2 regions of the Pseudomonas syringae pv. tagetis genome follow, and region 1 is predicted to be linked to the other one. Evidence: predicted binding sites of a transcription regulator. Region 1 holds the regulator's gene; the other holds the start of a gene.
What was found. Region 1 encodes sigma-54, which starts transcription at its own class of promoters, with help from an activator protein. Its sites were predicted from a motif close to ANTGGCATNNANNTTGCTNT; they were not measured.
Positions count from the first base shown of each region.

Region 1 (14,917 bases):
GGGTTCAGATGGGTATAAATCTGTTGCTGACGCTTGACCGGGCTCAGGCCAGCCAATTCGTCGCTGATGATATTCAGCTGGAAGTTGCAGCCTTCGCCTTCGACTTCCACCTTGATTTCCGGCAGCTTTCCTTCAAGGAAGCTTTTAACTTCTACGGCCTGCATGCTTAACCTCGATCGGCGCTGTACGCGCGCGGGTCGGCCATCATACAAAAAAGCCCATGTTATGCGAAGCCCGACAAGCAGGTCCCGGATAAAGGGCTTTCTCGATAATGCCTGTCAGTGGGTGTCCAGTAACTCGGTCAGACCTGATACGCGGGCTATCTGGCGCATGTCTTCAGGCAGCGACCGGACCGTGATCGACTTGCCTGCATCCCTGGCATCGCGCATGAAAGCCAGCAGCAAGGCAAGACCCACGCTGCTGGATTTCTCGACGCCCGAGCAGTCGAGCGTCAGGTCGGCCAGATCGCCGGACTTGATCAGCGCCGCACCCTGCTTGCGCAGCTGCGGACCGGTGCGGTAATCCAGCACACCGATCAACCGGAGTTCGCCCGGACCGACAAGCCGGACAGCGGACTCACTCATTGTGCAGGCTTCTGCGCAGCATCTACAGTGGACTTGGTCTTGGCGACTTCGCCAGCCCAGTTATTGATCGTAGTGTCCAGGTTGTTACCGTTGCGCTGCATGGCGTCGGCGAACTGATCACGGAACAGCTTGCCGATATTGATACCGTTGATGACAACGTTACGCACCTTCCACTCGCCGTTCAGTTTTACCAGCGTGTAGGAAACCGGGTAGACGGCACCGTTGTTGCCTTTGACCTGCATATCAACGCTGGTACGGTCGTCGCCTTCATCCTTGGCAGGCGCAACGGTGATGCCCTGGTTGTTGAACTCAAGCAATGCGTTACCGTAGAACTGCATCAGGCTGCGCTTGAAGTTTTCTTCGAAACGCTTCACCTGTTCAGGCGTCGCCTTGCGGGAATACTTCACGGTCATGATGCTTTTGGAAATGCCATCAGCGTCGACGACGGGTCCGACAATACGGTTCAGCGCGTCGTAAAAAGCACTCGGATTGGACTTGTACTGCTCACGATTGGTCGCCAGATCGCTCAACAGTTCCTTGGTGGTACGTTCCACCAGATCGTGAGCCGAAGGCGTTGCCGCAGCATTGGCCAGCATCGGCAAGGTGGCCAGCAATATCAGCAGACCGCGGCGCAGGGTAGAGATCATTTAAAACTCCTTACTTGGCTTACTTGGCGTCTTTACTTACGGTATTGAGCAGGAATTTCCCGATCAGGTCTTCCAGCACAAGCGACGACTGCGTGTCATGAATGGTTGCACCGTCCTTTAGCAGCTTGTCGTCGCCACCGACGCTGAGACCGATGTATTTCTCACCCAGCAGGCCAGCGGTCAGGATCGACGCCGTCGAGTCGGAAGGCAGGTTGTCGACCTTCTTCTGGATCTCAAGCGTCACACGACCGGTGAAGGTATCGCGATCCAGGTCGATCGCCGTTACCTTGCCGATGGTGACGCCAGCCATGCTTACCTTGGCTCTGACAGTCAAACCGGCAATATTGTCGAAGTAGGCATAAAGTTTATACGTGTCAGTGCTCGCACTTGTGCTCAGACCACTGACTCGCAGGGCCAGCAGGAGCAGAGCCAGTATCCCGGCCAGCAGGAACAGACCGACTCCGGTTTCGATGGCACGGTTTTGCATCAGAAATCTCCAAACATCAAGGCGGTCAAAATAAAGTCCAGTCCCAGAACGGCCAATGAGGCATATACGACGGTTTTCGTCGTCGCGCGGCTGATCCCCTCGGAAGTGGGGTCGCAGTCGTAACCCTGAAAAACGGCGATCCACGTCACCACGAAGGCAAATACGACGCTTTTGATCACCCCATTGAGCACATCGTTCGTGAAAGAAACGCTGTTCTGCATGTTCGACCAGAAAGAACCGTCATAGACTCCCAGCCAATCGATCGCCACCCAGGAAGCACCCCAGATACCGACCACACTGAAAATCATCGCCAAAATCGGCAGCGAGATGAAACCTGCCCACAAGCGGGGCGCAACGATGTACTTGAGCGGATCGACACCGATCATCTCAAGGCTCGACAACTGCTCGGTAGATTTCATGTTGCCGATCTCGGCGGTCAATGCAGAACCGGCACGGCCGGCGAACAGCAAAGCCGTCACCACAGGCCCGAGTTCACGCAGCAGGGTCAGTGCGACCATCTGGCCGACTGCCTGCTCGGAACCGTATTTGGTCAGAATGCTGAAGCCCTGCAGCGCCAGCACCATCCCGATGAACAGTCCGGACACCACAATGATGACCAGCGACATGACGCCGACCGAATAAAGCTGCCTTACCAGCAACTGAAAACTGCTGCCCGCGCCGCCGCGACCGAGCAGGGCATGGACCAGAAACAGACCGGAACGCCCCAGAACAGTAACAATATCAATGGCCGAGCGCCCCAACAGGCGAACCCTGTCCATCAGTGACTTATTGCGCATCAGCGCTTCCCCAATAGATCTTCGCGAAAATCCGGTGCCGGATAGTGAAACGGTACAGGGCCATCAGGCTCGCCGGTCATGAATTGACGAATTCGTGGATTGTCCGAGGACATCAATTCCTCGGGCGTGCCCTGCCCCAGCACCTGACCGTCGCCCACGACATACAGGTAATCGGCAATGCTCGCCGTTTCGCTGAGATCATGAGACACCACGATACTGGTGATACCCAACGCATCGTTGAGCAACCGGATCAGGCGCACCAATACCCCCATCGCAATAGGATCCTGCCCGACGAAGGGCTCGTCATACATGAGGATCTGAGGGTCGAGTGCGATTGCACGGGCCAGCGCGACACGACGCTTCATGCCACCCGACAATTCGTCGGGCATCAGCTCAACCGCACCGCGCAGACCCACGGCCTGGAGCTTGAGCAGTACGATGTCGCGGATCATTTCTTCCGGCAGTTCGGTGTGCACACGCAAGGGAAAGGCGACATTTTCGAAAACGTCCAGATCGGTAAACAGCGCGCCGCTCTGAAACAACACGCCCATCTGCTTGCGGGCATCGAACAGATCGCTGCGCGACAGCTCCGGCAGGTTCTGGCCATTGACCCAGACCTGGCCTTCGCCCGGACGCAACTGCGCGCCCATCAGGCGCAGCAAGGTAGTCTTGCCACAACCGGACGGCCCCATGATCCCGGTGACCTTGCCCCGCGGAATACGAATATCTACGTTATTGAAAATGCTGCGCGTACCGCGTTTGAAAGACACACCTTTCAACTCGACCGCATAGGCGTCATCAGGACTCATCTAAACTCCTTGCGATACAGCATTCGCCAGCAGCCGCCGGTTCTTGGAGCCCGACAAGCTGTCCAGGCGCGCCGAACAGGCCGCGAACTATACCACCGCCGCCACCCGCCCCCAAGAAGAGAACCGAGCGGTTCAGGTATTCGCTGAATTATTCTGTACCACAATGTTATGGCAACAGGCGTGGATACAGACCCTCGAACACGTAGGAAATTCGTTTAAAAACAACACAACGACGATCAGACGTGAGGGAATCGTTCATTACCGCTATAATCGCCGCCTTTCAGCAGGCTGACCCCTTCCAGACATGAACCAATCCACTGACCTGATCCAATCGGCGCAACGCACCATTCGTCTTGAGATAGAAGCCATACACGGCTTGCTCGAACGTCTTGACGGCGACTTTGTGCGCGCGTGCGAAATGATCCTCGCCAGCAAGGGTCGAGTCGTTGTGGTCGGCATGGGCAAGTCCGGACACATCGGCAACAAGATTGCCGCCACGCTGGCGAGCACGGGTACCACCTCTTTTTTCGTGCACCCGGCTGAAGCCAGTCATGGCGACATGGGCATGATCACCCGTGATGACATCATTCTCGCCCTGTCAAATTCCGGCAGCACCAACGAGATCGTGACCCTGCTGCCGCTGATCAAGCGGCTGGGCATAAAGATGATCAGCCTGACCGGCGACCCGGAGTCCATTCTGGCCAAGGCTGCCGACATCAACCTCAATGCCCATGTCGTGCATGAGGCCTGCCCGCTCAACCTGGCGCCGACCTCATCGACGACTGCCGCATTGGTCATGGGCGACGCCCTGGCCGTGGCGCTACTCGATGCACGGGGTTTCACGGCAGAAGACTTTGCATTTTCCCATCCGGGTGGCGCGCTGGGTCGTCGCCTGCTGCTCAAGGTCGAGAATGTCATGCACTCCGGCGACGCATTGCCCAGCGTGCAACGCGGCACCCTGCTACGGGATGCGCTGCTTGAAATGACTCGCAAGGGGCTGGGCATGACTGCAATTGTCGAGGCCGATGGCACACTGGCCGGCATCTTCACCGACGGCGATTTGCGCAGAACACTGGATCGCCCTGTCGACATCCGTCAGACCGTCATCGATGAAGTCATGACGCTTCACGGCAAAACGGCTCATGCCGAAATGCTGGCCGCCGAAGCGCTGAAAATCATGGAAGACAACAAAATCAGTGCACTTGTTGTCGTAGACCAGAATGACCGGCCGGTTGGCGCATTCAACCTGCAGGACCTTTTGCGCGCAGGCGTCATGTAATGGAAACCGAAACGATGACCCAGGATCTCATGCAACGCGGCAAGGCTATCAAACTGGCCGTTTTCGACGTCGATGGCGTACTCACCGACGGCCGTCTTTATTTCATGGAAGACGGCAGCGAGATCAAGACATTCAACACCCTGGACGGCCAAGGCATAAAAATGCTGATAGCCTCGGGCGTCACGACAGCCATTATCAGCGGCCGCAAGACCTCGATCGTCGAGCGTCGGGCAAAGAGCCTGGGCATCGAGCACCTGTTTCAGGGACGCGAAGACAAGCTGGTGGTGCTGGACAAACTGCTTGCAGAACTCCAGCTTGGTTACGAACAAGTCGCCTATCTGGGCGATGATCTGCCAGACTTGCCAGTCATAAGGCGCGTCGGACTGGGCATGGCCGTCGCCAATGCGGCCGTTTTTGTACGCGAGCACGCACATGGAATCACCAAGGCGCGGGGCGGCGAAGGCGCAGCGCGCGAATTCTGCGAACTGATCCTGAGTGCGCAAGGCAACCTTGAAGCGGCTCACTCCGCCTATTTATAGAAGCCATTATGTTCACTAAAAAAATTCGCAAGTTCCTGCTTCTCGGGGTACTGGCGCTGCTGCTGGCAGCGGTCGGCTACTGGAATATCAGTCCGGAAAGCTTCATGGACCAACCGGTCGCAACGGTCGATGACACGGTCATCGACTACTATGCGATCAATGCCCATAGTGTTCAGTATTTGCCGGACGGCACGCTTCAATACGACATGACCTCCGACAAGGTCGAGCACGTAAAGGCCACTGACGTGACCCTGCTGACTACGCCGGATCTGCATATGTATCGCGGCGGCGAGTTTCCCTGGCACGTGCAGAGCAAGAAAGGCGAGGTTTCGTCCGGTGGCGACCAGGTCGAGCTTATCGACTCCGTACGCGTCGAACGTACCGATGAAAAACAACGTACGACTATTATCACCACCAGTCGTATGACCGTATTCCCTCAGAAGCAATATGCGCAGACCGAGCAAGACGTTAGAATCGACGGCGCAGGCGGTGTGACTACGGCCAAGGGAATGAAAGCGTATTTGAAAGACAGCAGGATGGACCTGCTGTCCAACGTAAGAGGACAGTATGAGGCTCGTTAAAACTCTTCCTTTATTGCTCGGCCTGGGCGCAGCACTGGGAAGCGCGAGCGCCTGGTCCCTGCCAACCGACCGCGATCAGCCGATCCACATCCAGTCTGACGATGCTCAGCTCGATGACAAGAAAGGCGTAGCGACCTACAAGGGCAACGTGATCATCACCCAGGGCTCGATGAAAATCACTGGTAACACCGTGACGATCACGCGTAATGCCCAAGGCGAAGTGGACGTGTTCACGTCTGTCGGCAATCTGGCTTATTACGAGCAGAAGCCTGCAGTTGATAAACCGATCGTGCAGGCTTACGCCGTCACCATCCAGTATTACGCCGGGCAGGACCGCATCGTCCTGATCGACAAGGCCAAGGTCATCAATGATGGCAACACGTCCGAAGGCGAGAAAATCGTCTACGACACGGTCAGACAGGTCGTCAGTGCCGGTCGCGCCAATGGCGGTGCCAAGGTGACTACACCACGTCCACGCATCGATATGGTCATCCAGCCGAAAAAGAAAACCGATCAACCTCAGAAGGCCCAGTAAATGGCAACGCTCAAAGCCCAGCATCTGGCTAAAAGCTACAAAAGCCGACAGGTCGTGCGCGATGTGAGCATTTCCATCGACAGCGGCCAGATCGTCGGTTTGCTGGGCCCCAACGGTGCCGGCAAGACCACCTGCTTCTACATGATCGTGGGACTGGTCCAGGCTGATCAGGGGCGCGTGCTGATTGACGACCTGGACGTCAGCCATCAACCCATGCACGGCCGCGCCCGCGCCGGCATCGGCTATCTACCGCAGGAAGCGTCGATTTTCCGCAAGCTGTCGGTGTCCGATAACATCATGGCGATACTCGAGACCCGCAAGGAACTCGATGCCGGGGCACGTCGCAAGGAGTTGGAAAGCCTCCTGCAGGAATTTCACATCACCCACATCCGCGACAATCTGGGCATGAGCCTGTCGGGCGGCGAGCGTCGCCGCGTGGAAATCGCTCGGGCGCTGGCTACCGCACCGAAATTCATCCTTCTGGATGAACCGTTCGCAGGCGTTGATCCTATTTCCGTGGGCGATATCAAGCAGATCATTCATCACCTCAAGGCCAAGGGTATCGGCGTACTGATCACCGACCACAACGTCCGTGAAACGCTGGATATCTGCGAAACTGCCTACATCGTCAACGATGGGCAACTGATCGCAGAAGGCGACTCCGAGACCATTCTGGCGAACCAACTGGTGAAAGAGGTCTACCTCGGCCACGAATTCCGCCTTTAATCGACTGCCCTTTACGCTTAGCAGCCGATTGATGCCTACGCAGTGTATTGACAATATTTTATTTGTCATACCACTCTAGGCAAAGGCACAGGTTTCAGGCATATAATTTGCTTAAGTTGGCGCCACGGCGCCTGTAGTAGATGGCGCATGCGCGCCGGCGAATAAGGTGTTTAGCCCCTGCCATGAAACCATCGCTAGTCTTGAGAATGGGCCAGCAGCTGACGATGACACCGCAGCTGCAACAGGCAATCCGCTTACTTCAGCTTTCCACTCTGGACCTCCAGCAGGAGATCCAGGAAGCGCTGGAGTCAAATCCCATGCTGGAACGGCAGGAAGAAGGCGACGACTTCGATAACTCCGACCCGCTTGCCGACAACATCGAACAAAAGCCCAACCCTGACGTTCAGGAACCGACCTATCAGGAATCCGCGCCGACTGTGGATAACCTTGAAGATGGCGAATGGAACGAGCGTATCCCCAATGAACTGCCTGTCGATACGGCATGGGAAGACATTTACCAGACCAGCGCCAGCAGCCTGCCAAGCAACGATGATGACGAGTGGGACTTCACCACACGCACCTCTGCAGGCGAAAGCCTGCAAAGCCACCTGCTGTGGCAATTGAACGTCGCGCCAATGTCCGACAAGGACCGTCTTGTGGCGGTCACGCTGATCGATTGCATCAACAATCAGGGCTATCTGGACGAAACGCTCGATGAGATTCTCGAGTCTTTCGATCCCGAGCTGGACATCGAACTCGACGAGATCGAAGCCGTACTGCACCGTATCCAGCAGTTTGAACCGGCAGGCGTCGGCGCGCGAAACCTGAGCGAATGCCTGCTGCTGCAATTGCGTCAGTTGCCGGCGAAAACGCCGTGGCTGGCAGAAGCACAACGCCTGGTCACCGACTATATCGATCTGCTGGGAAGCCGCGACTACGGTCAGTTGATGCGGCGCATGAAGCTCAAGGAAGACGAGCTGCGCCAGGTCATCGAACTGGTCCAGAGCCTCAACCCGCGCCCTGGCTCACAGATCGAATCCACAGAAGCCGAATATGTCATTCCCGACGTGATCGTGCGCAAGGACAACGAGCGCTGGCTGGTCGAACTCAATCAGGAGTCAGTACCGCGCCTGCGCGTCAACCCGCAATACGCCGGCTTTGTGCGCCGCGCCGATACCAGCGCAGACAACACCTTCATGCGCAATCAGTTGCAAGAGGCGCGCTGGTTCATCAAGAGCCTGCAAAGCCGCAACGAGACGCTGATGAAGGTCGCCACACAGATCGTCGAACACCAGCGCGGTTTTCTCGAATACGGTGACGAGGCCATGAAGCCGCTCGTCCTGCACGATATTGCCGAGGCAGTGGGAATGCATGAGTCGACCATCTCGCGCGTGACCACTCAGAAATTCATGCACACTCCACGTGGCATTTACGAGCTGAAATACTTCTTCTCAAGCCATGTAAGCACTTCCGAGGGCGGCGAATGCTCGTCAACGGCAATTCGCGCAATCATCAAAAAACTGGTTGCGGCGGAAAATCAGAAAAAGCCGTTGAGTGATAGCAAGATCGCTGGTTTACTGGAGGCACAAGGCATTCAAGTAGCCCGTCGCACAGTCGCCAAGTACCGCGAGTCACTCGGTATAGCGCCTTCCAGTGAGCGTAAGCGGCTGATGTGATGCAGGCCGAGCCACAGCGTCCCAGAGACAGGCGCCATGCCTGTCTCCTTATGCACTGGCAAAGGAGAAAGCTGTATGCAAGTCAACATCAGTGGACACCAACTGGAAGTGACCAAACCCCTTCGCGAATACGTTGAGCTCAAGCTCAAGAAGCTCGAGGGGCATTTTGACAAGATTACCAACGTGCAGGTCACGATGACGGTCGAGAAGCTCAAGCAGAAGATCGAAGCCACGTTGCACATCCATGGTGGAGAGGTCGTTGCCAATGCTGAACATGACGATATGTATGCTGCCATCGACCTGCTCACTGACAAGCTAGACCGACAATTGCTCAAGCATAAGGAAAAGCAGCAAAGCATCCTCAAAGGTGCGGCCGCTCGCTAACGCCCATTTAAATGATCCGAATCGAAAATATCCTGACCCCCGGCCGCTCCTGTGTGAACGTGCCGGGCGGCAGCAAAAAGCGTGTACTCGAAGAAATCGCCAACCTGATCGGTCGTGAAGTACCGGGCATGGTTTCGGACACAGTATTCACAAGCCTTGTTGCCCGCGAAAAACTGGGTTCGACCGGTTTCGGCAACGGCATTGCAATCCCTCACTGTCGTCTCGCCGAGTGCAGCCAGCCTGTCAGCGCGGTCATTCACCTTGACAACCCGACTGATTTCGACGCCATCGATGGCGCGCCGGTTGACCTGCTGTTCGTATTGCTGGTCCCACAAGCCGCTACCGATGAGCACCTGGAATTGCTGCGCCAGATCGCCAGCATGCTTGATGACAAAGATGTGCGTAAGCGCCTGCGCAGTGCTGATAGCTCTGAAGCGCTTTATCAAGTGGTGCTGGACGTGCAGAACGGAAACTGACCATGCGCATGATCATCGTCAGCGGCCGCTCCGGCTCAGGCAAAAGTACGGCGCTGGATGTGCTGGAAGACAGCGGTTTTTATTGTGTCGACAACCTTCCTGCCGGCCTGCTGCCGGAGCTGGCCGAACGTGCGCTGATCAATACCGAGTTGGCCGAGCCCTTGCTGGCGGTTTCCATAGATGCGCGCAATCTGCCCAGCCATCTCACCCGCTTTCCGCAGATGCTGGATGAAGTACGCTCACGCAACATCCAGTGCGACGTGTTGTACCTCGATGCGGACGAGGCAACCCTTCTCAAGCGCTTTTCGGAAACCCGACGTCGCCACCCGCTGAGCACCGCAGAGCGCTCGCTGGCCGAGGCTATACGCGACGAGACCGCACTGCTCGGCCCGATCATCGATCTGGCCGACCTGAAGATCAACACCACTCACCTGAACCTCTATCAGTTGCGTGACGCACTCAAACTTCGCCTGCTGAACAAGCCCGAGCCAGGCACCGCGTTCCTGATCGAGTCCTTCGGCTTCAAGCGCGGCATGCCTATCGATGCCGACCTGGTTTTCGATGTACGCTGCCTGCCCAACCCGTACTGGAAACCTGAGCTGCGCGACCATTCCGGACTTGAGCAGCCGGTTATCGACTACCTGTCGGTGCAGCCCGATGTTGAAGAGATGTTTCAGGACATCTTCGCTTACCTGAACAAATGGCTGCCCCGGTTTGCTGCCAGCAACCGTTCTTACGTTACCATTGCCATCGGCTGCACCGGCGGACACCACCGCTCCGTCTACCTGACCGAACGGCTCGGCCAGGTCTTGCAACAATCACTCAAGAACGTTCAGGTTCGCCACCGCGACCTTAGCTGAAAGGATTTTCACTGCGATGCCCGCTCGTCAAATAACCATCATCAACAAACTGGGCCTGCACGCCCGCGCTGCTGCCAAATTCGTGGGCGTAGCAGGCAAGTTCCCTTGCACGATCAGGGTCGGCCGATCGCCGCAGACCATGGTCGACGGCAAAAGCATCATGGCGGTGATGATGCTGGCTGCAGGCAAAGGTACCGAGATCCACCTGCACACCGAAGGCGAGTTCGAACAGGAAGCACTGGATGGCCTGGTCGAGCTGATCGACAACAGGTTTGATGAGGGCGAGTAAGCCGTCACCCCATCGCTGTAAGCATTACCACCAGCATTGCATGCGCAACCAGCTCAGTCCTTGAGCAATCAGTAACGCCATACCCGCCACCAGCAGCACAATCCCTATCGTCAGGCGAACCAACCGCACACTGCTGATCGCGAGTATCCCGGAACGCATAAATTGCCTTGGGTCGGGTTGCTGGAGTCAGGCCAGAGCGGCCTGATAACGTCGAGACACCTCATCCCAATTGATCACGTTGTAAAACGCGTTGATGTATTCGGGACGACGATTCTGATAGCGCAGGTAATAGGCGTGCTCCCACACGTCCAGCCCCAGAATCGGCGTATTGCCATTCATTAACGGGCTGTCCTGATTCCCGCTGCTTTCAACCACAAGTCTTTTCTCAGGGGTGACGCTCAGCCATGCCCAGCCGCTGCCGAAACGAGTCAAGGCGGCTTTGGTAAACGCTTCTTTGAAGCTGTCGTAACCGCCCAATTGCTCTTCGATGGCCAACTCTAAAGGGCCTTTGGGCAAACCACCGCCGCCTGGCACCATCACCTCCCAGAACAACGAATGATTGGCATGACCGCCACCTTGGTTGATCACCGCAGGACGCAGGTTTTCAGGCAACTGTTTGATGCTGGCGACCAGTTTCTCGACGGACCAGTCAGCAAACTCGGTACCTTCGACCGCCGCATTGAGGTTATTGATGTAAGTCTGGTGATGCTTGGTGTAATGGATTTCCATGGTCTGCGCATCAATGTGCGGCTCAAGGGCATCGTATGCATAAGGCAGTGCAGGCAAGGTATAAGGCATTTCAATGTGCTCCGTAGAAGAGTCCGGAAGTGGTTGCCGAACGGCGCTGCAGCGATGAGCGCGTGTGCTCGCTGCTGCTGTTGAGCAACCGATGAGTGCGCGGGTATTCGCCGTGCTCGCTGATAAAGCTCAACAGCTCGGCGTAGGTTTTGCTGCTGTGACGCAAGGCTGCCTCACGCAGGGCAGGGGGAAGACGCTGGTTCTGCATGGTCTGCAACAGATGCTGATGGATGGCACACAGGTACTCGGCACTTTCCTCCGGCTGGCCCAGGCTCAGGTGCAGGTCCGCCAGGTTGTGGTGAGAAATCACACAGGCTGCGACGGCTTCATCCACATCCGCCCAACGCTCGAACAGTACTTGCGCCAACGCCAGCGCCTGGAGATACAGTTCGCGGGCTTCGACCCACTCGCCGAGATTGAAACAGCGATTGGCCTGCTCGATGGTGCGTTTCCAATGCTGCATGACATACCTCCAGGGGACGTTGGCTGACTGGAATCAAATACCGCCAGCGGTAAGTTTTTCGGGGTTAAGCAACACTTCCAGCTCACTGCGTTGCAGATCGGTGTGTTCGAGGGCCACGTCAATGACCGGGCGGCCCTGCTTGTAAGCGGTTTTGGCAATTTCGGCGGCTTTCTGATAACCGATGATCGGGTTCAGGGCAGTCACCAAAATCGGGTTGCGCGACAGCGCCTCCTTGAGCTTGGATTCATTGACCTTGAAGCTCGCAATCGCCTTGTCAGCCAGCAGACGACTGGAGTTAGCCAGTAGCTCGATGCTGCTGAGCAGGTTCTGGGCGACGATTGGCAGCATCACGTTAAGCTCGAAGTTGCCGGACTGCCCTGCCACAGTGATGGTGGCGTCGTTGCCGATCACTTGCGCGGCGACCATGGCAGTGGCTTCCGGAATGACCGGGTTGACCTTGCCCGGCATGATCGACGACCCCGGCTGCAACGCCTCAAGCTCAATCTCACCCAACCCTGCCAGCGGCCCCGAATTCATCCAGCGCAGGTCGTTGGCAATTTTCATCAGTGATACTGCCGTGGCCTTGAGCTGGCCGGATACCGCGACCGCCGTGTCCTGCGAACCGATCAACGCGAACAGGTTCTTGCCAGGTGCGAACTGCACACCGGTCAAGGCGCTCAACTGACGACTGAAACGCGCCGCAAATTCGGGATGCGCGTTGATTCCGGTACCGACTGCAGTGCCGCCCTGAGCTAGCGACTGCAGGCTCGGCTGGAGAGCTTGCAGATGCTCGATGTTGGCGCGAATCTGCTGCGACCAGCCGTTGAGCACCTGACTCATTCGGACCGGCATGGCGTCCATCAGATGCGTACGACCGGTCTTGACGAAGGCATGGACCTGCTCGGCCTTGTGTTCGGTTACGTGCGTCAGATGGGCGAGTGCAGGCAGCAGTTGTTCGTGAAGCGCCAGCGCAGCACTCACATGAATCGTGGTCGGGATGATGTCGTTGCTGCTCTGCCCGCAGTTGACGTGGTCATTGGGATTGACCTGCTCGCCCAGCACACGCGTGGCCAGCGTTGCGATTACCTCATTGGCGTTCATGTTGGTACTGGTGCCTGAGCCAGTCTGGAAGATATCAACCGGAAAATGAGCCATGTAATCACTGGCCAGCAGATCCTTCACGGCACTGACAATCGCCCTGCTCTGCCCTTCGCTGATCTGTTCCAGCTCCAGATTGGCCTGCGCCGCAGCCGACTTGGCCAGCAAAAGTGCGCGGATGAACTGCCGGGGCATGCGTTGATGGCTGATCGGAAAGTTTTCCACCGCACGCTGAGTCTGCGCGCCGTAAAGGGCCTCGGCCGGGACCTGTAACTGGCCCATGCTGTCGCGTTCTATACGGGTATTACTCATCGCAATGTCCTTGCACCAGTTCAGAAAGGGGAATAGAGGGCTGCAGCACACAACTTGCCAGTTGATGGACACAGGCTTGCCAGCGCTGACGTCGGGCGGGCGTGGAGGCAATTGCCTGTAGATCACGCAGCGGCCGCCAGGCCTGGTCCAGGCACAGGCAACGCCAGTGCCACGGCAATGCCGTATCGCGCGCAGTGTCCATCAACAGGCGGAAAGTGGTTTCGGCAACCATGAGCTGAGGCGTGGCGGTAAAACGCGCCAGATAACGTCCTTCGGCCAGGTAATGCTCGATCAGCCGGGGCTCGTCAGGCTCAAGGGCACAACGAATCCGCAGACTCAATCCACGCCAGTTTTCGAGATAAGGCAGCTCGTGCAGAACAGACGCCATGACCGCAGCTCATCTTAATAATGATATTCATTATTAAATGATATAAATAATCATTACAAGCGTGATCTTAAGCGAGTGCGTCATACACAGGTGCTGAGATGCCCGCTTTGCTGCCGGTTCCCGGCAGTTCGCGGACGAGTCCGCTCCTACAAAACCTGGATATCGCGGACAAGCGAAGGGCTGCTTCGGCCCGGAGAGCGTGGGAGCGGACTTGCCCGCGAAGGGCTGCAAAGCGGCCCCAAAACAGGCCACCTTGGTTATATCTGGTGCACCGAGGCGCCCGCTTTGCTGCCGGTTCCCGGCAGTTCGCGGACGAGTCCGCTCCTACAAAACCTGGATATCGTGGACAGCGAAGGGCTGCTTCGGCCCGGAGGGCGTGGGAGCGGACTTGTCCGCGAAGGACTGCAAAGCGGCCCCAAAACAGGCCACCTTGATTGTATCTGGTGCACCGAGGCGCCTGGTTTTGCTGCCGGTTCCCGGCAGTTCGCGGACGAGTCCGCTCCTACAAAACCTGAATATCGTGGACAGCGAAGGGCTGCTTCGGCCCGGAGGGCGTGGGAGCGGACTTGTCCGCGAAGGACTGCAAAGCGGCCCCAAAACAAGCCACCTTGGTTGTATCTGGTGCACCGAGGCGCTTGGTTTTGCTGCCGGTTCCCGGCAGTTCGCGGACGAGTCCGCTCCTACAAAACCTGGATATCGTGGACAGCGAAGGGCTGCTTCGGCCCGGAGGGCGTGGGAGCGGACTTGTCCGCAAAGGGCTGCAAAGCGGCCCCAAAACAGGCCACCTTGGTTGTATCTGGTGCACCGAGGCGCCTGGTTTTGCTGCCGGTTCCCGGCAGTTCGCGGACGAGTCCGCTCCTACAAAACCTGGATATCGTGGACAGCGAAGGGCTGCTTCGGCCCGGAGGGCGTGGGAGCGGACTTGTCCGCGAAGGGCTGCAAAGCGGCCCCAAAACAGGCCACCTTGGTTGTATCTGGTGCACCGAGGCGCCTGGTTTTGCTGCCGGTTCCCGGCAGTTCGCGGACGAGTCCGCTCCTACAAAACCTGGATATCGCGGACAAGCGAAGCGTCGTCAGGCTCAGCTACCCGCTACGGTCATGCGCTCGATCAAGACCGAACCGGTGCGGATGTTACTGCGCAGTTCAAGATCGCTGCCAACGGCGACGATCTGCTTGAACATGTCACGCA
Region 1 covers NZ_CP092923.1:4,756,566-4,771,482, forward strand. The annotation lists gene MME58_RS21130 (BolA family protein) at 1-164, opposite strand, end outside; gene MME58_RS21135 (STAS domain-containing protein) at 279-584, opposite strand; gene MME58_RS21140 (MlaC/ttg2D family ABC transporter substrate-binding protein) at 581-1,231, opposite strand; gene mlaD (outer membrane lipid asymmetry maintenance protein MlaD) at 1,251-1,718, opposite strand; gene mlaE (lipid asymmetry maintenance ABC transporter permease subunit MlaE) at 1,718-2,515, opposite strand; gene MME58_RS21155 (ATP-binding cassette domain-containing protein) at 2,515-3,324, opposite strand; gene MME58_RS21160 (KpsF/GutQ family sugar-phosphate isomerase) at 3,629-4,603, shown strand; gene MME58_RS21165 (KdsC family phosphatase) at 4,603-5,142, shown strand; gene lptC (LPS export ABC transporter periplasmic protein LptC) at 5,151-5,723, shown strand; gene lptA (lipopolysaccharide transport periplasmic protein LptA) at 5,710-6,258, shown strand; gene lptB (LPS export ABC transporter ATP-binding protein) at 6,259-6,984, shown strand; gene MME58_RS21185 (RNA polymerase factor sigma-54) at 7,167-8,660, shown strand; gene hpf (ribosome hibernation-promoting factor, HPF/YfiA family) at 8,736-9,044, shown strand; gene ptsN (PTS IIA-like nitrogen regulatory protein PtsN) at 9,056-9,520, shown strand; gene rapZ (RNase adapter RapZ) at 9,523-10,380, shown strand; gene MME58_RS21205 (HPr family phosphocarrier protein) at 10,397-10,669, shown strand; gene MME58_RS21210 (superoxide dismutase) at 10,856-11,467, opposite strand; gene MME58_RS21215 (tetratricopeptide repeat protein) at 11,469-11,930, opposite strand; gene MME58_RS21220 (class II fumarate hydratase) at 11,964-13,340, opposite strand; gene MME58_RS21225 (hypothetical protein) at 13,333-13,728, opposite strand; gene pmbA (metalloprotease PmbA) at 14,808-14,917, opposite strand, start outside.

Region 2 (14,917 bases), 1.3 Mb from region 1:
GACTCGCAGCTCAGCTCTGACGATTGTGGTACTACCCAGCATTATCTGTTGCTCGACGAGTTTTATCGCACCGCGATCTGGCTCGCAGGCCGTACCCCGATGTGGTGGCTGGTGCCGGTCTATGAAGAGCAGAACTATGAGGATTACACCCATACCCTGCTGAACAAACGCTTCATCCGCGCCAGTGAGGTGCTCGACCTCGGACCGATGTCACACATTCCTCCTGCGGAATTCATCGGTGCCGGATTGTGGCAGTTGTTCAAAGGTATCGAATCGCCCTACAAGTCTGTGCTCAAGCTACTGCTGATCGAGGTCTATTCCAGCGAGCATCCTCATGTGCAGTGCCTGAGCCTGCGTTTCAAGCAAGCCGTGTTCGCCAATCAGCTGGATCTCGATGAGCTGGACCCTTATGTGGTCGTGTACCGGCGTATTGAAGAACACCTGCAAGCACGCAACGAGACGGAGCGGCTGGAGCTGGTGCGGCGCAGCCTGTACCTGAAGGTCAACAAAAAGCTCACCGGATCGCCTCGTCAGCGCAACGTTGGCTGGCAGCGTCTGCTGCTGGAGCGCTTGACCAAGGAGTGGGGCTGGGATGAGCGGCAACTGGCGCTGCTCGACAGCCGCAGCCAGTGGAAAGTCCGTCAGGTGGCCAGCGAGCGCCGTGCGCTGGTCAACGAGCTGAATTACAGCTACCGCTTTCAGACCCGCTTCGCCAGAACGCAAAGCACCGCCGACGCGCTCAATGCGCGCGACCTGACCATTCTCGGTCGGCGTCTGTATGCCGCTTTCGAGCGCAAGGCGGGCAAGGTTGAGTTCATCAATCCGGGCATCGCCCCGGACCTTGCCGAAGACACGCTGACGCTGGTGCACTCCCCTGACAAACGCGAGCCGGGCAAGCATCAGTGGGCGTTGTATAACGGCAATCTGGGCATTCATGACTGGCCGAATTTTTCGCCGATCAAACGCAGCCGGGAGCTGCTTGAGCTACTGACCTGGTGCCATCGCAACAATGTGATCGACGCCACGACCCGCGTGGCGCTGCACCCCGGCACCAGTGACTTGAGCGAGTTCGAACTTTTCAACCTGATGGGAGCCTTGCAGCAGAGCATTGAACTGCCGCTGCCCGAGGTCAGAGACGACGAGTTGCTCATGCCCAGTACGCCCAGTGAGATTCTGCTGCTGGTCAATGTGGGGGTCGACCCGCTCAGGCATCACCGCGATCTCAATATTCTGATGACCACCGAGCGTACCGATTCGCTGAGTTACGCTGGGGTTCGGGAAAATCTGGTTCTGACGCTGGACCAGATCACCCTCAATACCTGGAACGAAACACTGGTCAGCCGTTACGACGGCCCGCACGCCCTGCTCGACTGCCTGAGCGAACTGCTCGGCAGCCTGCCGCAGAGTGGTAAGCAGCCGCAGATTCGCGTGCGTTGTTTCTGCCATAACCGGGCGTCCGCCATCGCCCAGCGTGTTGAGGACCTGATCAGCACGGCCCGACTGTTACTCGCCAGGCGGTTGAATCACCGTTACCTGATTCAGGTGCAGCAGCAGTATCACGTGCTGGAGATCAAGCCGGGTCAGGTCGGCCATGTGGTGGTCAACAGTCTGCCGGGCCTGTTCAAGTACCTGGGCGAAGAGCTGCCACTGTACAGTCCGTTGCATCTGGACCCGCAGGCGCTCGACGGCCATGACCTGGCCCTGATCCTGCCACTCGGCCAGCCTGAATGTATTCAGGTGTTTTACCGGATCAACGAGCCGGAGGCCGACGTGTATGTGCTGGACGAACACAATTCGCTTTGGCATCAGCGCCTGCCGTATCACGACGAACAAAGCCTGCTGACGCCTCTGCAGCGTTTTTTCCATGCACTGGTTTACCGCCGAGGCGCTTCATTGCCGCTGGACGATCCTTCCGAGCCGGTATCGCTGGAAACCCTCTACTATCAGGTGTTGCCCTCCGGTCCGGGGCTCGCGCGACGTGTCGAGCACCGACTGGCACCGACGGCAGCGGACAAGGCGTTTTACGACGTGCAGGCAATCATCGAAGAAACCTCGCCCGGACAATTGAGCGCCACTCTGTACTGCGACAACAGCGAGTTTTCCGAGCTGGAATATGGCGATCAGTTGTATGCCGCCGTTGCGCAGCAAATCCTTGGCAAGCGCCTGGAGCCTCAACGCTATCGCTGTTACATCACCGACCTGGACCTGTCCGGCCTGCTCGATGACCGACACGGGCAGAGCATCCTCTTCCTGCGCCACAAGGCCGAGCTGGAAAAGTTGCTGAACGAGGCGATGGATCAGGCCTGACGCAAGTTTGTCGTTTCCCCCACGCGCCTCTCGTTGCGCACCCTCCAGCGTGGACTGCATTTCTGGACGCTCTGCGTCCGCTCCTGAATGCGGAGGGCGTTCTACGGCTGCAGGGTCTTCGATTACTCGTACTCGCCCGCCGCTTCCGGCTGATACTCCACCGCCAGCAACGTCAGTTTCAGCGTCTTGCCACCCGGTGCGGGCCAGTCGATGTGCTGGCCGACCTGCAGGCCCAGCAAGGCCGACCCCATTGGCGCCAGAACCGAGACAGTGCCATCCGCGCCTGCATCCTGCGGATACACCAGCTTGAGGTGGTAATCCTTGCCGCTGACTTCCTCACGGCAATGCACGCGCGAATTCATGGTCACAACGCCGGCAGGCACTTCATCGTGGCCAACCACCTGGTCGGCACGGTCCAGTTCGGCCTGTAACGCCTGGATACCCGGTGTGTCTTCGTCCTGGCTGGCGATAAAGCTTTCAAGACGCTGTACGTCGAGTCGGGTGAGGATGATCGAAGGTGCTGTGGTCATGGTCTGGGCAGACTCCTTTATTCTCCATGAATAAAACAAAACCCCGCCGTATGGGCGGGGTTTGACGGGCTTCTCACTCTGGAGAAGCAGGGCCTGACACTAACACAGCGCAGCAAATACACAACCCGATGCGGTATCAGCCTGCGGCCTGATCGACCTTGGCGCTGGCTCGACGCTGGTCCGCGTCGCGACGAATCTGGCGACGTCGATCGTCATCGGCCGAGCGCCATTCGCGAATATCTTCGACGTGGCGAAAGCACCCCAGGCAGACCTTGTGTTCATCAAGCCGACACAGGCTGATACACGGCGAAGGTACTGCCGGGCTGACGTTGCTGAAAAGCGGCTTGGGCGGTCGAGCGGGTGTCTGGCTCACGATCAGATCTCGGAGAAATCCAGCTCGGCGCCGGCTTGGTCAAACGTGATACGAGCAAGCATCTCGCTGAGCAACTCATCGCTGGTGTCGCACGCCCAATAGCTTTCTTCTTCGTTGTATTCGAAGTGGAAGCCACCCGATTTCGCTGCCAGCCAGAGCTGACGGAGTGGCTCCTGACGGCTGAAAATAAGCTGCGAGCCGCCTTCGAACTTGACGGTTAATACACCGGCCGAATTTTCCAGATCTACATCCAGGCCACTCTCATCGAAAACATCTTCGATATTCTGCTGAGTCGCATCGACCAGGTCGTGAAAGCGCGCTTCGGTCAAACTCATTACGGGAACCTCGATAAGTGTCTGCTGATGGCGCAGAAGGGCAAGATACGGACGCTGTCGGGCAAATGCAAAGTTTAACCGCCAGTTGTTGCTACATGAGCGCATTAATATCCCAGGCCCGCCGGACGGGAGGTCCCTCGCATAGGCAAGCTGCCGGGTGGTCGGTATACTCGGGCGCAATTAATGCTTTTACAAAGGATTTCGCCATGAAGCGCCTGATCTCTTCGCTTGCTGCGCTTGTCGCGGTTGCCTGTCTTGTCACGGCCTGTGGCCAGAAAGGCCCGCTGTATCTGCCGGACGACAGCAAAACCCCGGACGAACAAGCCAAATCGCAATCGCACAAGCATCTTTAAGGGAATCCCATGGACGCCTTCAACTACCGCGACGGTGAGCTGTTCGCGGAAGGGGTAGCATTGTCTGCCATTGCCGAGCGTTTCGGCACGCCGACCTATGTTTACTCGCGCGCTCATATCGAAGCGCAATACCGTGCCTACGCCGATGCGTTGAGCGGCATGCCGCACATGGTCTGCTTCGCCGTAAAAGCCAACTCCAACCTCGGTGTACTCAATGTCCTGGCGCGCCTTGGTGCCGGTTTCGACATTGTTTCGCGTGGTGAACTGGAGCGTGTGCTGGCCGCTGGCGGCAAAGCCGAGAAGATCGTGTTTTCCGGCGTCGGCAAGACCCGTGAGGACATGCGCCGTGCGCTGGAAGTCGGCGTGCACTGCTTCAACGTCGAATCCACTGACGAGCTGGAGCGCTTGCAGGAAGTGGCTGCCGGACTCAACGTTCGTGCGCCGATATCGCTGCGGGTAAACCCCGATGTGGACGCAGGCACTCACCCTTATATCTCCACGGGCCTTAAAGAAAACAAGTTCGGTATCGCGATCGCGGCGGCCGAAGATGTTTACATTCGCGCCTCGCAACTGCCGAACCTGGAAGTGATCGGGGTCGACTGCCACATAGGCTCGCAACTGACCACGCTCGAACCGTTCATCGATGCGCTGGATCGCCTGCTGGATCTGGTCGATCGCCTTGGCGATTGCGGCATTCACCTGCACCACATCGATCTGGGCGGCGGTCTGGGCGTGCGCTACCGCGATGAGGAGCCTCCGCTGGCGGCGGATTACATCAAAGCGGTGCGCGAGCGTCTTGCCGGCCGTGACCTGGGGCTGCTATTCGAGCCGGGACGCTTCATCGTGGCCAACGCAGGCGCGTTGCTGACCCGTGTCGAGTACCTCAAGCACACCGAGCACAAGGACTTCGCCATCGTCGATGCGGCAATGAACGATCTGATTCGCCCAGCGCTGTATCAAGCCTGGATGGACGTCACTGCGGTGCGTCCGCGTGACAGCGAGCCCCGTACCTACGATATCGTAGGGCCGATCTGCGAGACCGGCGACTTCCTGGCCAAGGGCCGGGCGCTGGCGCTGGCCGAAGGCGATCTGCTGGCAGTTCATTCAGCCGGGGCCTATGGCTTTGTCATGAGCTCGAACTACAACACCCGTGGCCGTGCCGCTGAGGTACTGGTCGACGGTTCCCAGGCTTTTGAAGTGCGTCGTCGCGAAACCGTGGCCGAGCTGTTCGCTGGCGAAAGCCTGCTGCCGGAGTAATCCCATGCTGCTGCGTTTTACCAAGATGCACGGGCTGGGTAATGACTTCATGGTCCTGGACCTGGTGAGTCAGCACGCGCATATCTTGCCCAAGCACGCCAAACAATGGGGCGACCGCCACACCGGTATCGGTTTCGATCAGCTTTTACTGGTCGAGGCACCGAACAATCCGGATGTGGACTTTCGCTATAGAATCTTCAACTCCGACGGCTCCGAGGTCGAACAGTGTGGCAACGGCGCGCGCTGCTTTGCCCGCTTCGTGCTCGACAAGCGCCTGACGGCCAAGAAACAGATACGCGTCGAAACCAAGAGCGGCATTATCGAGCTGGATATTCGTAGCGACGGGCAGATCAGCGTCGATATGGGGCCACCAAGGTTTGTCCCGGAAGAGATACCCTTCCAGGCACCGGAGCAGGCCACCCGTTACAACGTTGACGTGAACGGGCAGAATGTCGAACTGGCTGCGCTGTCCATGGGCAATCCACACGCGGTGCTGAGGGTCGATGACATCAATAACGCACCGGTGCATGAACTGGGGCCAAAGATCGAGCATCACCCGCGCTTTCCTGCACGGGTCAACGTAGGCTTTCTTCATGTTGTGGACCGCCAGCGTGCGCAGTTGCGCGTCTGGGAGCGCGGTGCCGGAGAGACCCAGGCCTGTGGCACCGGTGCCTGTGCGGCGGCGGTTGCGGCCATCAGCCAGGGTTGGATGGATTCACCGCTGCTGATCGACCTGCCCGGAGGTCGCCTGTCCATCGAGTGGGCTGGCCCGGGGCATTCCGTCATGATGACCGGCCCCGCAGTCAGGGTTTATGAAGGCCAAGTTCGTCTTTGAGTGAGTAACCAGCATGACCGATCAACCTCCCGCTTCAACAGGCACACCCTGCGAATCGCCTGTCGATAGCGCAGCGCCAGACCTTGAAGCAGAGGCGGTCATCGCCTTCCTGCTTGAACACCCTGATTTCTTCGCCGAGCATGACGAACTGCTGGTGTCGATGCGTATCCCGCACCAGCGCGGCGATACCGTTTCGCTGGTCGAGCGTCAGCTCAAGCTGCTGCGCGAACGCAACATCGAAATGCGTCATCGCCTTTCGCAACTGATGGATGTTGCTCGCGACAACGACCGACTGTTCGAAAAGACCCGACGTCTGAACCTCGCCCTGATGGATGCCACCAGCCTGGACGAGCTTGTCATCGCGGTGGAAGACAGTCTGCGTCAGGATTTTCAGGTGCCCTTCGTCAGTCTTATTCTGTTCAGCGACAGTCCGATGCAAGTGGGTCGCTGGGTCAGCAGTGCGGAAGCACAGAAAGCCATCGGCGGTCTGATTGGCGAGAAGATCATCTGCGGTGCTCTGCGTGAGCATGAGCTGGCGTTTCTGTTTGGCGCAGAGCAAGGCAAGGAAGTCGGCTCTACCGCCATCGCCAGCCTCAATCATCTGGGCCTGCATGGTGTACTGGCCATCGGCAGTCGTGATCCGCAGCATTACAAAAGCTCGGTCGGCACCCTGTTTCTCAGTTATATCGCCGATGTCCTGAGCCGCCTGCTGCCACGTTTCGCTCACTCGTTACGCTCGGTCCGCTAGCCATGGAACAGCATCTGGACGCCTACTGCATGCACCTGCGCAGTGAGCGCCAGGTGTCGCCTCATACGCTTGAAGCCTATCGACGTGACTTGAGCAAGGTCCTGGCGTATTGCCAGAAAGCGCAGCTGTCGAGCTGGAATGATCTGGATATCCAGCATTTGCGCAGCTTTACCGCCCGCCAGCATCAGCAAGGCCAGTCGTCACGCAGTCTGGCGAGGATGCTCTCGGCGGTGCGTGGCTTCTACAAGTACCTCAATCGCGAGGGTACTTGTCAGCATGACCCTGCCAACGGCCTGTCACCGCCCAAGGGCGAACGGCGTCTACCCAAGACGCTGGACACTGACCGTGCCGCGCAATTGCTGGACGGTGGCGTTGAAGATGATTTTCTGGCGCACCGGGATCAGGCCATCCTTGAGCTGCTTTACTCGTCAGGGTTGCGGCTGTCTGAACTGACCGGTCTGAACCTGGACCAGTTGGACCTGCGCGACGGGCTGGTGCAGGTAGTGGGTAAAGGCAGCAAGACTCGCGTGCTGCCCGTCGGCAGCAAGGCCCGCCAGGCGCTGGAGATCTGGTTGCCGCTACGCGCCCTGAGCAATCCGCAGGACGACGCCGTGTTTGTCACTCAGCAAGGCAAGCGCCTTGGTCCACGCGCGATTCAGGTTAGGCTCAAGGCGGCCGGTGAGCGCGAGCTGGGGCAGAACCTGCATCCGCACATGCTGCGTCACTCCTTCGCCAGTCACCTGCTTGAGTCGTCGCAGGACTTGCGCGCCGTACAAGAGCTACTGGGCCATGCGGATATCAAGACCACGCAGATATATACGCACCTGGACTTCCAGCATTTGGCTACTGTTTATGACAGCGCCCATCCCCGAGCCAAACGTAAAGGAGCTGCAGATGATTAAGCTGGTGACGTTTGATCTTGATGACACGCTCTGGGACACCGCCCCCGCCATTGTCGGTGCCGAAGAGGCATTGCGTGAATGGCTGGCCGAACACGCGCCGAAGCTGGGGCCGGTTCCTGTCGAGCATTTGTGGGAAATCCGCACGCGTCTTGTGGCTGAAGACCCGTCTTTCAAGCACCGGATCAGCGCACTGCGACGCCGTGTGCTGTTTCATGCACTCGAAGATGCAGGCTATGAGTCAGACAAGGCGCAGGACCTGGCCGATCAGGGTTTTGAAGTCTTCCTGCAGGGGCGTCATCAGGTGCAGATTTTCCCGGAGGTGCAGCCCACTCTGGAGATTCTTGCCAAGACGTTCACGCTGGGCGTGATTACCAACGGCAATGCCGACGTGCGCCGTCTGGGGCTGGCGGACTACTTTGCCTTTGCGTTGTGTGCGGAAGATCTGGGCATCGGCAAACCCGACCCTGCGCCGTTTGTGGAAGCGTTGCGGCGCGCTAAAGTCGATGCCGATGCGGCTGTGCATGTAGGTGATCACCCCAGCGACGATATCGCAGGTGCCCAGAAGGCTGGCATGCGTGCCATCTGGTACAACCCGCAAGGCAAAGCCTGGGACGCAGATCGGCTGCCGGATGCAGAGATCCACAACCTGTCGCAGTTGCCGGAAGTACTCGCACGCTGGGCGTGAAAACGGCCTGAGAAGCGTCCAAGAAAAAGCCCGCAGCGACGGCGGGCTTCTTCTCATACAGTCATGCAGCCTTAGATCGGGCGGCTACCGTATTTGTTGTCAGGCTTCTTGGGCGGATCGGCGACCACATTGGCCTCCACTTCCTGCACCTTGCCACCACGCGCCAGGAATTCCTCCATGGCACGGGCAAGCGCATCACGCTCTTTGTTCTTGGCTTCTACGCTGGGCAGTTCATCGACCGAGACTGCAGCCTTGGCCTTGCCTTTTGCAGGTGCCGCCGGAACGTCGGAATCGTCTGGTTCGGCTGCGTCGTCTTCGGGGGAGGCAGCTGCAAGCTCCTCTCCGTCCTCTTCGCCTTCCAGGTCGTCTACCAGATCGTCGTTAGTATCGTCGTCGTCGCTCATGTTCTACCTCATGACTTGCGAAAGCTGATTATTTATAGCCCAACAGCCCAAAATTGCTAAGGCAACCGGAAAAATTCAACAACCGCTGATCCCAGCGGTTATGTCCACTCACCCTGAAGGGTGGCAAGGACGTTACGAGACCCACCAGCGTCCCGATGTTCGCCCAGGTAAATACCTTGCCAGGTGCCCAGCGCCAGTCGCCCTGCCGTCACCGGTAGAACCAACTGGCAGCCCAGCAGGCTGGCCTTGAAATGCGCTGGCAAGTCATCAGGGCCTTCGTCGTCATGTTCATAGCCGTCCACGCCCTGAGGCACCAGACGGTTGAAAAAACGCTCAAAGTCACGACGTACCGCCGGATCGGCATTTTCGTTGATGGTCAACGAAGCCGAGGTATGTTGCAGCCATACATGCAGTAGCCCGACACGACAGTCGCGCAACGGGGGCAAGCCCGCGACTATCTCGTCGGTCACCAGATGAAACCCGCGGGGCCTGGCCCGCAAGGCAATCCTGGATTGATGCCACATACCGTTCTCCGCACCTTCGGCGCGCATTCTAACTCGACTGAGAAAAAAGCAAAGCGCGCAATAAACCGGCTTCCCTGCAAGTTAACGAAGACTGTCGCAACATCGTTACCTGCGCTGCGTCACGGTGCCGAAATCATTGACACGGGCAAGATCAATGACAGCAAAAATCTGTGGTATATCCGCAAACGTCAGACAAAAAAATGCCCGGAAACCGGGCATTCTTTTTTGCGTGTGCGGCGGCTTACAAGTTGTAGCCGCGCTCGTTGTGCTGCGCAAGGTCCAGACCGACAGACTCTTCCTCGTCGGTGACGCGCAGGCCCATGACCGCATCCAGAACTTTCAGGATGATAAAGGTCACGATTGCGGTGTAGACGACGGTGAACGCAACGCCCTTGAACTGAATCCAGACCTGAGCACCGATGTCGGTGACAGTGCCAAAACCGCCCAGTGCCGGTGCTGCAAATACACCGGTCAGGATTGCGCCGACGATACCGCCGATGCCGTGCACGCCGAATGCATCCAGAGAGTCATCGTAGCCAAGCTTGCGCTTGAGGCTGGTGGCGCAGAAGAAGCAGATCACGCCTGCTGCCAGACCGATGATCAGAGCGCCCATCGGGCCGACCGTGCCGGCCGCCGGGGTAATGGCGACCAGACCGGCAACCACGCCCGAAGCAATGCCCAGAGCACTTGGCTTACCGTGAGTCAGCCACTCGGCGAACATCCAGCCCAGGGCAGCAGCAGCGGTAGCGATCTGAGTCACCAGCATCGCCATACCGGCTGTGCCGTTGGCCGCTGCAGCGGAGCCGGCGTTGAAGCCGAACCAGCCGACCCAGAGCATCGCGGCACCGATCAGGGTGTAACCCAGATTGTGTGGAGCCATTGGCGTGGTCGGGAAGCCTTTGCGCTTGCCCAGTACCAGGCAGGCCACCAGACCGGCTACACCGGCGTTGATGTGCACGACAGTACCGCCAGCGAAGTCCAGAACGCCCCAGTCCCACATCAGGCCACCGACGCCACCCCAGACCATGTGGGCGATTGGCGCGTAGACCAGAGTGAACCAGATACCCATGAAGATCAGCATCGCGGAGAACTTCATGCGTTCTGCGAAAGCACCGACGATCAGGGCGGGAGTGATGATTGCAAAGGTCATCTGGAAGGTGACGAACACCGCCTCAGGGAACAATGCAGCAGGACCGGTAAGGCTCGCCGGCGTGATACCCGCCAGGAACGCTTTACCCATACCGCCAAAGAAGGAGTTGAAGTTGACGACGCCCGCTTCCATACCGGTTGTGTCGAACGCGATGCTGTAGCCGTAGACGACCCACAGGATGCTGATCAGACCGGTGATTGCGAAACACTGCATCATCACGGACAGGATGTTTTTCGAGCGGACCATGCCGCCATAGAACAGCGCGAGACCGGGAATGGTCATGAACAGGACCAGAGCGGTCGCCGTCAGCATCCATGCGGTGTCGCCAGAGTTCAGCACCGGCTCGGCCACTGGATCAGCCGCCAGGGCAAGACCAGGTAATGCGAGGGACAACAGGGCACCGAGCCCTGCGAATTGACGCAGAGTCATATTGTTTTCTCCTGGGGCGTTGGGTTTGGCGGCTTAAATAGCGTCTGTATCGGTCTCGCCGGTACGGATGCGAATGGCCTGTTCCAGATTGACCACAAAAATCTTGCCGTCACCGATCTTGCCGGTGTTGGCGGCTTTGGTTATGGCTTCGATGACTCGATCCAGATCCTTGTCATCGATGGCGACATCGATCTTCACCTTGGGAAGGAAGTCGACGACGTATTCAGCACCGCGATAAAGCTCAGTGTGACCCTTCTGACGCCCGAAGCCTTTGACTTCAGTGACGGTTATGCCCTGCACGCCGATTTCCGACAACGACTCGCGCACGTCATCCAGTTTGAACGGCTTGATGATGGCAGTGACTAGCTTCATGAAAACTTTCTCCCGAATTGGTGGACTTGCCCCAGGAAAACAAACCCGACTCAAGTCTAAGCGCAGTGTCTGGCTTTGTAACGTGTCGGCCGCCTGATCAGGCCAGGCCAACTCCAGAAAACCGCTTCTGACGAAACACTTCCCCGCTCCGCCTGCCGCACTGCATTCGTCACAGCGACTGCATCAGTGCATGGGTCGTAAGCCACTAAGCAGAAAGCTTGCCATCTCGCGAATATTCATTGAATACAGGCTCTTGAGCAGGGTTTACGCCTTCAGGCCGAATTCACGGCGCAGGTAATGCACAGTAATGGTGCTCATGTGCACGGTATGTCGCTCCATAAGCGTGCACCTCGCGCCCTCGAATTGACTATAGACACTGCGTGTTACACTGCCGCCATCTGATTCAGGAAAATCATCATGCTCGCGCCCAAAGCCTTTCTTGACGCCTTAAGCGGCCACGCCTCCCGCCTGTTCAATGGTGAGACGCCTATACCTCGCAGCGAATTCGAGACCCAGTTCAAAGCTCTGCTGCAAAGCGGCTTCAGCAAACTGGATCTGGTCAGCCGTGAAGAATTCGATAGCCAGATGGCTGTCCTCGCCCGTACGCGCGCCCGCCTTGAGGCGCTGGAGGCCAGAATGGCCGAGCTGGAAGAGAAGGCAGGCGGGGCTGAAAAGGCAGAGTGACTCGTAGTCTGGGGTCAGAAACGGCGTTCCAGACCAATGCGGTCAGACAACCTCGCTTCTGATCGCCTGTATCACGATGTTCGACAACCGCTCGGTCAGAGGATTGGGATTTGCCTCTCGCCTGTGCAACGTGAGGGCTATGGAGGGCAAGGGCGGCAAGCCCCGGTCTTCAGTATTGAGAAGCTCGGTGCCTGACTGGAGGCCGAGAGCCGTTCTGATGGTGTAGCCCAGACCAGCCTCGGTGGCGGCAGACAAGCCGTTGAGACTGGAACTGGTGAAGGAAAGATGCCAGGGAATCCCTGCAACATCCAATGCGTCGGTCGCCTTTGAGTGAAAGGGGCAAGGCGCATCGAAGGCGATAACAGGAAGCGGGCTGCCTGACTCGACACGCCAGTCGAGATACCGGTGAGACGAGCCGATCCACTGCATGGGCAACTCCACTATCGTCTCTTGGTACCCATTCTTTTTGACTCCTCCCCACGCCACCGCAAGGTCGAGAGAACCGTTTTCGATGCGGTTCAGCAGGTCTGCATTACGTGCAATCCGCGCCTCGACTCGAACATCGGGGTGAGCTCTGGCAAATCGCCCAAGCACGGTCGGCAGAAAACTGCCCAGGTCCTCCTGAAGCCCAAGACGAACCCATCCTTTGAGCTTGAGTTCGGACACCGCCGTTACCGTCTCATCGTTGAGGCTCAAGAGCCGTCTGGAATAGTTGAGTAACACTTCCCCTGTATCCGTCAGCGCCAGCTTGCGTCCGGACTTCTTGAACAGTGGCGAGCCTGCCTGAGCTTCCAGCTTTTTCAATTGAGCGCTGATGGCCGATGTGGAGCGCGCGAGCTTTTGCGCGGCCTTGGCAAAACTGCCCAGTTCGACCCCTGTTACGAAACTGCGCATGACATCTAAGTCGAAATTTACCGGTCTCATGACAATCCTGCTTTTCGGGACGAACACGCAAAATAATTTGATATTCGAGACGATACTCCCATGAGAATCTTGCGATCCACAACCAATTAAATAGTGGGATTCTTATGACTGTAGATAACGGTCATCGCTGGAAAGTGCTCGGTGTCGGCGTGGCCGCCAACGCAAGCTTTTCCAGCGTTGTAGGAGGGCTGCCCGCGACCGCAGTCTATATGCGGGCTACCTACCAGTTGGATAACAGCGAACTGGGACTTGTACTGGGCGTTTTAGGATTAGGCATCGCCATCAGCGAGATCCCGTGGGGGCTGCTGACTGACCGCTGGGGAGACCGTCCCGTGCTGCTGACAGGACTGCTCAGTTCGGGGATTGCCTTACTGATATTGGCCATGCTGGCTTCTTACGCACCCACGGTCGTATTACTGGCTTCAGGCCTGTTCGTGGTTGGCTTGCTCGGCAGCAGCGTCAACGGGGCCAGTGGGCGAGCGATCATGGCCTGGTTCAAAGAGGGTGAACGTGGGTTGGCCATGAGTATTCGGCAAACGGCTGTCCCAGGGGGGTACGCCTTGGGCGCGGTGGTGTTGCCTTATCTGGCTTATACCTACGGGTTTGTAGAGGTATTTACCGTATCTGCCTTGTTCTGCCTGATAGCCGCCTTGTTTGCAGGGTTCTGGCTCTATGAACCCGACTTTTCCAGCAGTGCGGCAAAAAAGCAGAGTATGGAAACAAGCGCGAGTCCGTTGAAGGATTTGAGGGTCTGGCGCATTGTGCTGGCCATCGGTTTGTTATGCGCACCTCAATTCGCGATTCTCACCTATGCGGCTGTGTTCTTCCATGATTTCAGCAAGATCGACATCACGCTGATTTCAACCACGTTGGCGATCATCCAGATCGGTGCGATTGTCAGCAGAATATGGAGTGGACGCTGGACCGACAAAAACAAAAATCGGCGCATTTATCTTAAAACCTGCGCCTGGCTCAGCACCCTGACTTTTTTGGCATTGGGCACCGTCGTGTCGGCAGCCGGTTTTTATGGCATGAGCGAAACTGCGCTGGCCAGCGGCCTGATCATCGGCGTCATGATTGTCGCCGGAATCAGCGTGTCCGCCTGGCACGGTGTCGCCTACACCGAACTTGCCACTCTGGCAGGTGCAAGTCGGGCGGGTACAGCCTTGGCCATGGGCAATACCTGCGTATTTGTGGTGTTGTTCGCAACACCTATCGCAGCATCCGCCCTCATGACTCATTTTTCCTGGGGAGTGGTGTGGCTGGCAGCCGCATTCTGCGCGCTGTTGACGGTCCTGTTGTTCCCGCGTGTTGAAAAAGCCTATGCGTTGGCACCCCATTCAACCTGAAAGATTTTCCCGACCAGAAAACAGTTGTAACCCGTGTTGCCGCACGTTTGCAGCAGCACACACCGTGTACTGACGACACACGCCGACGGCCCGACGCTTCACTTGATTGAACTGAACTCTTTCCATGGAGGAGAGGCATGATCTCGCTATTTACCTTTGAGCCTGAAGAAAAAGCACAATTGCTGGATCTTCTGGAGCCGTTAGATTTATCGCCCTACACACACTACTCAGGTTTATCGGAGCGCATAAACCGCTTGCACGCTCACGTTCCCGCGCGTTTCCTGGAGGCGTGCCAGACCATCCGGACCGAAAGAACGAACCATCAGCAGAAGATCCATGTTATTCGCAATTGCCCCTTGGACAGGGTGATCCCCGAACTTGATCCGGAGGACCCGGTCAAGGACAAGTACCTTAAGAAAACACAGTTTGTCAGTGAGGGATTTCTTGAGCTGTTTGCGCAACTTACCGGCACGCCACTACTGTCCTATGAAACAAGAAATGAGGGTGATTTCTTTACCGACGTTATTGCAATCAAGAAATACAGTGGGCAACTGACCGGTTTCAGTGACAGTGAACTCGTGTTTCACAATGACCGTACGGCGCACCGGGTCAGGGCAGACTACATCACCTTGCTGGGCATGCGTTGCCCGGAAGATGACCTGATCTATACCGGTTATATTGATGGTGTCGACATCGTTAAACATCTGGAGCCGCAGCACATTCCCTGCTTGCGTGAACCGCATTTTTACACTGTTT
Region 2 covers NZ_CP092923.1:119,299-134,215, forward strand. The annotation lists gene MME58_RS00515 (class I adenylate cyclase) at 1-2,307, shown strand, start outside; gene rnk (nucleoside diphosphate kinase regulator) at 2,430-2,837, opposite strand; gene MME58_RS00525 (DUF1289 domain-containing protein) at 2,974-3,210, opposite strand; gene cyaY (iron donor protein CyaY) at 3,213-3,545, opposite strand; gene lptM (LPS translocon maturation chaperone LptM) at 3,752-3,898, shown strand; gene lysA (diaminopimelate decarboxylase) at 3,908-5,155, shown strand; gene dapF (diaminopimelate epimerase) at 5,160-5,990, shown strand; gene MME58_RS00550 (DUF484 family protein) at 6,004-6,738, shown strand; gene xerC (tyrosine recombinase XerC) at 6,741-7,640, shown strand; gene MME58_RS00560 (HAD family hydrolase) at 7,633-8,325, shown strand; gene sutA (transcriptional regulator SutA) at 8,397-8,729, opposite strand; gene MME58_RS00570 (secondary thiamine-phosphate synthase enzyme YjbQ) at 8,828-9,253, opposite strand; gene MME58_RS00575 (ammonium transporter) at 9,495-10,832, opposite strand; gene glnK (P-II family nitrogen regulator) at 10,866-11,204, opposite strand; gene MME58_RS00585 (accessory factor UbiK family protein) at 11,622-11,888, shown strand; gene MME58_RS00590 (LysR substrate-binding domain-containing protein) at 11,931-12,839, opposite strand; gene MME58_RS00595 (MFS transporter) at 12,917-14,161, shown strand; gene MME58_RS00600 (taurine catabolism dioxygenase TauD) at 14,299-14,917, shown strand, end outside.
Region 2: a site for sigma-54 is predicted at 11,411-11,430, ahead of glnK (P-II family nitrogen regulator). Genes of this name have one in related genera too.